DNA from 3 places in the Pseudomonas sp. TE31087 genome. Region 1 is predicted to be linked to each of the others. Evidence: riboswitches for the same ligand, from Rfam matches in the RefSeq annotation. Region 1 holds a riboswitch; each other region holds the start of a gene.
The links. Region 1 has a riboswitch for cobalamin ahead of cobO (cob(I)yrinic acid a,c-diamide adenosyltransferase). Riboswitches for the same ligand answer to the same signal wherever they lie in the genome.

Region 1 (2,257 bases):
GCCGCCGTCAGGTCGAGGCGGGCGATACGCGGCCAGCGCTGGCCGGCGTGCAGGTACAGCGACTCCTCGGCGCTGCTGATCGACAGGTCGCAGCGCCCATCGCGCTCGCCCTCGTCGCGCTGCTTCTTGCTCATGTGCCGTTCCAACGCCACCAGCTCACCCTGCCAGGCGGCCGCGGCGAGCAGGCCGACGTTGGCGGCGGTGCCGTGCCAGTAGGGTGCCTCGTTGTCGCCCTGCAGCTGGTTGAAGCGGTCGATGCAGTCGACCCAGCGTTCCAGGGCCGGGCGCAGGAACTCCAGGCGCGGGTTGTTGATGATCAGGCCTTGCATGCTGCGCTCTCCTTGTCATTGTGATCGAGGTCAGCCGATAAAGTGGTGGCTATGTGATATCACTGCTTTGAGTGTGGCACAAGCTGGCGGATCGGCCATTGATCCAGGCCAGATCGGCCCTCGTTCGATTGACGCTCCCGATTCAACCCTCTAACCTTCGCGGCGTGTTTCAGGTGCCCTGCGAGCCGCGGTTCGGCAGGGTGAAACTGGGAAGCCGGTGGGCGCCAGCAGGCGCGAGCCCGGCGCTGCCCCCGCAACGGTAGATGAGTCGACGGTTACGCAAGGCCACTGGATTTCCAAGTCCGGGAAGGCGCGTGGCCAGGGCCTGCGCCCGCTCATGAGCCCGGAGACCGGCCTGTCACTGCCAAACGGCATCACGGAGGGTGATGCGCGGTGCGATGTGGCCGTTGCCATGCCCCCTGCGCGCTCCTCGTCTGCCTGCCTTTTATCTGTCGCCGCCGCCGCGACAGCCTGCGGAGACCCCTGATGAGCGAATCCATCGAACGCGACGAACGTCACCTGGCGCGCATGCAGCGCAAGAAGGCGATCATCGACGAGCGCATCGCCAATTCCCCCAACGAATGCGGCCTGCTGCTGGTGCTGACCGGCAATGGCAAGGGCAAGAGCAGCTCGGCCTTCGGCATGCTCGCCCGCGCCCTGGGCCACGGCATGCAATGCGGCGTGGTGCAGTTCATCAAGGGCCGCAACAGTACCGGCGAGGAGCTGTTCTTCCGTCGTTTCCCCGAGCAGGTGCGCTACCACGTGATGGGCGAGGGCTTTACCTGGGAAACCCAGGACCGTCAGCGTGACATCGCCGCCGCCGAAGCCGCCTGGGCGGTGTCGCGGCAGTTGCTGCAGGACCCGTCGATCCAGTTCGTCGTGCTCGATGAGCTGAATATCGCCCTCAAACATGGCTACCTGGACCTCGATCAGGTGCTTTCGGATATCCAGGCCCGTCCACCGATGCAGCATGTGATCGTCACCGGTCGCGCCGCCAAGCCGGAAATGATCGAACTGGCCGACACCGTCACCGAGATGGGCATGCTCAAGCACGCCTTCCAGGCAGGTATCCGCGCGCAGAAGGGCGTCGAACTGTGAGTGAGTCGCGCCAGTGTCCCGCCGTGCTGATCGCGGCCCCGGCCTCGGGCCAAGGCAAGACCACGGTCACCGCCGCCCTGGCTCGCCTGCACCGCAACCTCGGGCGTAAGGTGCGGGTGTTCAAGTGCGGGCCTGACTTTCTCGATCCGATGATCCTGGAGCGCGCCAGCGGCGCGCCGGTCTACCAGCTCGACCTGTGGATGATTGGCGCCGAGGAAAGTCGTCGCCTGTTGTGGGAAGCGGCGGGCGAGGCCGACCTGATCCTGATCGAAGGCGTGATGGGCCTGTTCGACGGTACCCCGTCAAGCGCCGACCTGGCACGCCACTTCGGCGTGCCGGTGCTGGCGGTGATCGACGGCACGGCCATGGCCCAGACCTTCGGCGCCCTGGCCCTGGGCCTGGCGCGCTACCAGCCCGACCTGCCGTTCGCCGGGGTGCTGGCCAACCGGGTCGGCAGCCTGCGCCATGCGCAACTGCTCGAAGGCAGCCTGACCGAAGGCCTGCGCTGGTACGGCGGGTTGTCCCGCGAGCGCGGCATCGAGCTGCCCAGCCGCCACCTCGGCCTGGTCCAGGCCAGCGAGTTGAACGATCTGGATGCTCGACTGGACGCTGCCGCCGAAGCGCTCGGTGCCAGCTGCGATGCCGCGTTGCCGCCACCGGTCAGTTTTGCCGGGCCTGAGCCGGTGAGCGTGACCTCGTCGCTGACCGGGGTGCGCATCGGCGTGGCCCGCGACGAAGCCTTTGCGTTCACCTACGGTGCCAACCTCGACCTGCTGCGCGGCCTCGGTGCGCAGCTGGAGTTCTTCTCGCCGGTGCATGATCGCGAGCTT
Region 2 (2,257 bases), 2.1 Mb from region 1:
CCCAGACTTGGCGGTTCAGCCCGTGCAGGAACCACCATGATCCAGATCCGCCCCATGACCCCGGAAGACTTCGAACGCTTCTGGCCGACCTTCCAGGCCATTGTCCAGGCCCGCCAGACCTACGCCTTCGACCCGGCCCTGGACGTCGACCAGGCGCGTCGGTTGTGGCTGGAAACCCCGTTGCGCACCCTGGTGGCCGAGGACGACGGCGTGCTGCTCGGCTCCTACTTCCTCAAGGCCAATGCCGCCGGCCCCGGCGGGCATGTCGGCAACTGCGGCTACATGGTCTGCGAGCAGGCCCGCGGCCGGGGCGTGGCCAGGCTGATGTGCGAGCACTCGCAGAAGCTGGCGCGCCAGGAGGGCTTCCTGGCCCTGCAGTTCAATTCGGTGGTGGCCAGCAACGAGGTGGCGGTGGCGCTGTGGCACAAGCTCGGCTTCGAGACCGTCGGCCGCCTGCCCAGGGCTTACCGCCATGCCGAGCTGGGCCTGGTGGACTGCCTGGTGATGTACAAGTGGCTGGCCGACGAGCCGGTGGTGGAAAAGCCGGCGCTGCTGATCGGACGCAAGAATATCGAGGCGCGAGTTTCGCGTCGGCGCGGGCGCTGAACCCATCGCGGGGCAAGCCCGCTCCCACGATCCGATTGCCTGGAGCTGCCAGGGTATCGCCGTGGGAGCGGGCTTGCCCCGCGATCAGCGACAACGCAATTGCAGCTAACCCATTGCCCCACCAGATATTTTCCTGCCACCCAGGCGATTGACTCGCCACCCGTTCGATGGTCAGATGCGCGCCAGTTTCAGGTGTCCTGCGCCGCCGCGCGCAGGGTGAAACGGGAAGCCGGTGCGTCGTTGTCACGACAAGTCCGGCGCTGCCCCCGCAACGGTAAGCGAGCGAATCCTTCGACAGACCACTGTGCGCACGCATGGGAAGGTGAAGGCTTCATGCTCCTCGCAAGCCCGGAGACCGGCCTGAGGCTTCATTTGGCAACCCGCGGTGGGCGGGCGCAGGCCGGTATCCGCGCGCGCCTGCGTGCGCGCTTCGCCGTTGCGTGTTTTCCACCGGGATCCATTCCTTCCTGCAGCAGTGGAACGACATGTCCCGATTCAACAAGCTTCACACCCTGGCGGCCTGCCTGGCCGTGTCCCTGCCAGCACTGGCCGACGACCATGAAGTGGCGCCCCTCACCCTGCCCTCCACGGCGATCACCGACACCCGCGAGCCACAGGTCATCGACCTGGCCACGCCAACCCCGGCCGGCTCGCGCCTGAACCTCAGCGCCCTGGACACCCCGGCCAGCACCAGCAGCCTGACCGAGGCGCAGATCCAGCAGCGCAACAACCTCACCGTGCAGGACGCCGTGACCCGCTCGCCGGGCCTGACCTTCATCGGCACACCGGGCGACGGCGGTACCGGCCTGTCGGCCCGGGGCTTCACCGGGCAGAGTTCGGTGATGACCCTGTTCGACGGCTCGCGCCTGTACGCCGGCGCCGGCACCCTGACCTTCCCGGTCGACCCGTGGATGGTCGAGCGCATCGACGTGATCCGCGGCCCCGCCTCGGTGCTGTACGGCGAAGGCGCCACCGGCGCGGTGGTCAACGTGGTGCCGAAGAAGCCGTTCGCCGGTGACATCCGCAACCACCTGCGCCTGGGCTACGGCTCCTGGGACCGCCAGCAACTGGGCCTGGACAGCGGCGGCAGCCTGAGCGAGCGGCTGAGCTACCGCGTGACCCTCAACCAGCAGGCCGGCAACGGCTGGGTCGACCGCACCGACTCGCGCAGCCTGGCCCTCAGCGCCGCCCTGCGCTTCGATGCCAGCGACGACCTGAGCTTCACCCTCGCCCACGAACGCGGCGATGCGCAACCAGCCAACTACTACGGCACCCCGCTGATCGACGGGCACCTGCGCAGCAGCGTGCGCCGCAAGAACTACAACGTCAGCAACGACGAACAGCGCTACCACGACGAGTGGACGCGCCTGACCACCGACTGGACCCTCAGCGACAGTGTCAGCGCCAGCAACCAGCTCTACTACATCAAGAGCCGCCGCCAGTGGCGCAACGCCGAGTCCTACGCCTGGGACGCCGCCAACGGCGTGATCCAGCGCGGCAGCTTCTTCGAGATTCGCCATAACCAGGAGCAGCTCGGCGATCGCCAGAGCTTTACCTTCGACCATGGCCTGTTCGGCCTGACCAGCAAGACCGTGGTCGGCGCCGAATACAACCGCATCCGCTTCAACGTCGACAGCAACTCGCCCTACAG
Region 3 (2,257 bases), 1.6 Mb from region 1:
GGGCAGATCGCGCATCAAGCCTGGCTGGAACGACGGTAAAGCCACGCGCTGAGCAGGCCCAGGGCCAGCCAGAACGCGGCGTTGGTCAGCCAGGAAGCGATCTTGAACTGGGTCTCGAGGGCTTCCGGCGCCAGGCTTTCATGCACTGCGGGTTGCGGCGCGCCGATCAGGTGCGGGATCACCAGCAGGGCCACACCAAGCACCTTGAACAACCAGTGCCGGGCGAACACCAGCAGCGCCAGGCCGGCGGCGGTGGCTGCGGCGGTGCCGATCCACCAGGTCTGGCGCTGGCCAAGGTCGGCGGCGGCGGTGCCGGGCAGTTCCGGTGGCAGGCCCAGGGTCGGTGCCAGGCAGAACACGGCGAAGCCGGCCAGGCCCCACAGTGCGCCGGTGGCCACGCGGTTCGGTTCGCGCAGGCTGTAGAGGGCGACCAGGATCAGGGCAAAACCGACGGCGACCACCAGGTTGCCGCCAGTAGTGGACAGCACGCGCTGCCAGCCGTCCTCCGGCGCCCAGGCCTCGGCACTGTGTTCATGCTCATGGGGCGCTGCGGCGTCGCCGTGCTCATGCTGTTCGGCGACCGGGGCAGTGGATTCGTAGGTTTCCGCCTGGAGAATCAGTGGGGCGACCCAGAAGCTTTGCAGCAGGGTCAGCAACAGGGCCGCGAGCAGGCCGCTGAAACCCGCGGTACGGGCGATGCGCGTAATCATGCGGATTTACTCAGTGGCAAGGGAAGGCGGCACTGTGGCGGGTGTCGTGGGCGGCATTGTGCACCGCCTCGATGTGCGAGAAACCGGCGAAGTACACCAGGCACAGCCCCAGCAGGCTGGCGCCGACCGCGACGATCAGTCGCTGGCTGAGGCTGACGGGGGTGGCGATACTGTGTTTGGCGCTGGTGATGGGCATGACGCGTTCCTCTGCTGCTTTTGTTGTGGCAACGGGCATGCGCGACGACCCCGGGCACGGCTGGCCCGAGTGATACGACGACGCCCGCCCACCGCGGGGTGTACTGTGAGCACGTCAGGCCGGTCTCCGGGCTCGCGAGGTGGAGCAAGGCTCCTTCCATGGCGTCACCTTCCCATGCCTTGAGGCTGGCACAGTGGTCCGGACGCTTCTCTCGCTTACCGTTGCGGGGGCAGCACCGGCCTTGTCGGCTCCTGGAACGGAGACGCGACGCACCGGTTTCCCGTTTCACCCCCGTGGGGGCACCTGAACGCAATGCGCTAGCAAATCACGGGGCCGGGCCCGCGTCAATCGCCGCGGCGGTTGACCGCCAGGCAGGCACTGCGTAGCCTTGCCGCTGCGAGGTTCTCGGGCGTTGGCCCGAGCTAAGACGGGAACGCGGTACAAGCCGCGGCTGCCCCCGCAACTGTAAGCACTGAAGGGTTCGGCACAGCCACTGCGCAGGCGCGCGGGAAGGCGCCGGCCCACCGGCCAGCGAGCCGCAGCGGTGCAAGCCAGGAGACCTGCCTCGTGACGTTTTCGACTTTCAACCGGGCGGGGTGATCCGGTGGCGAACGCGCCAGGCCGGCATGGCCGTGGCTGTCGTCCTGCATGCCCGCGCCATTGCTGCCAAGGGCATCGCGACATGAAAACACTGGCCAAGCTTCCCGTCACCATCGTCACCGGCTTCCTCGGCTCAGGCAAGACCACCTTGCTGCGCCATATGCTCGACAACGCCCAGGGCCGCCGCATCGCGGTGATCGTCAACGAATTCGGCGAGCTGGGCATCGACGGCGAGATCCTCAAGCAGTGCAGCATCGGTTGCACAGAGGAAGAGGCCAATGGCCGCGTCTACGAACTGGCCAACGGTTGCCTGTGCTGCACCGTGCAGGAAGAATTCTTCCCGGTGATGCGCGAGTTGGTGGCCCGGCGCGGCGACCTCGACCACATCCTTATCGAAACCAGTGGCCTGGCCTTGCCCAAACCGCTGGTACAGGCCTTCCAGTGGCCGGAAATCCGCAACGCTTGCACCGTCGACGCGGTGATCACCGTGGTCGACAGCCCGGCCGTGGCCGCCGGCACCTTCGCTGCCTACCCGGACCAGGTCGACGCCCAGCGCAAGCTCGACCCGAACCTCGACCATGAGTCGCCGCTCCATGAATTGTTCGCCGACCAGCTGGCCAGCGCCGATCTGGTGGTGCTGAACAAAGCCGACCTGATCGACGCCGAGGGCCTGGCCAAGGTCCGTGCCGAGGTGGCCGAGGAACTGCCGCCGGCGGTCAAGGTGATCGAGGCCAGCAGCGGCCGCCTGCCG

Region 2: another riboswitch for cobalamin. It lies ahead of ACZ899_RS03370 (TonB-dependent receptor); the one in region 1 lies ahead of cobO (cob(I)yrinic acid a,c-diamide adenosyltransferase).
Region 3: another riboswitch for cobalamin. It lies ahead of ACZ899_RS05450 (CbtB domain-containing protein); the one in region 1 lies ahead of cobO (cob(I)yrinic acid a,c-diamide adenosyltransferase).

What each region holds. Positions count from the first base shown of each region.
Region 1 is NZ_JBXVNN010000001.1:2,799,289-2,801,545, reverse strand. It holds gene ACZ899_RS12585 (hypothetical protein) at 1-329, opposite strand, end outside; cobalamin riboswitch at 484-702, shown strand; gene cobO (cob(I)yrinic acid a,c-diamide adenosyltransferase) at 816-1,427, shown strand; gene ACZ899_RS12575 (cobyrinic acid a,c-diamide synthase CobB) at 1,424-2,257, shown strand, end outside.
Region 2 is NZ_JBXVNN010000001.1:713,932-716,188, reverse strand. It holds gene ACZ899_RS03375 (GNAT family N-acetyltransferase) at 37-606, shown strand; cobalamin riboswitch at 780-984, shown strand; gene ACZ899_RS03370 (TonB-dependent receptor) at 1,092-2,257, shown strand, end outside.
Region 3 is NZ_JBXVNN010000001.1:1,218,678-1,220,934, forward strand. It holds gene ACZ899_RS05440 (cobalamin biosynthesis protein) at 1-15, opposite strand, end outside; gene ACZ899_RS05445 (CbtA family protein) at 15-710, opposite strand; gene ACZ899_RS05450 (CbtB domain-containing protein) at 721-906, opposite strand; cobalamin riboswitch at 1,007-1,229, opposite strand; cobalamin riboswitch at 1,289-1,488, shown strand; gene cobW (cobalamin biosynthesis protein CobW) at 1,589-2,257, shown strand, end outside.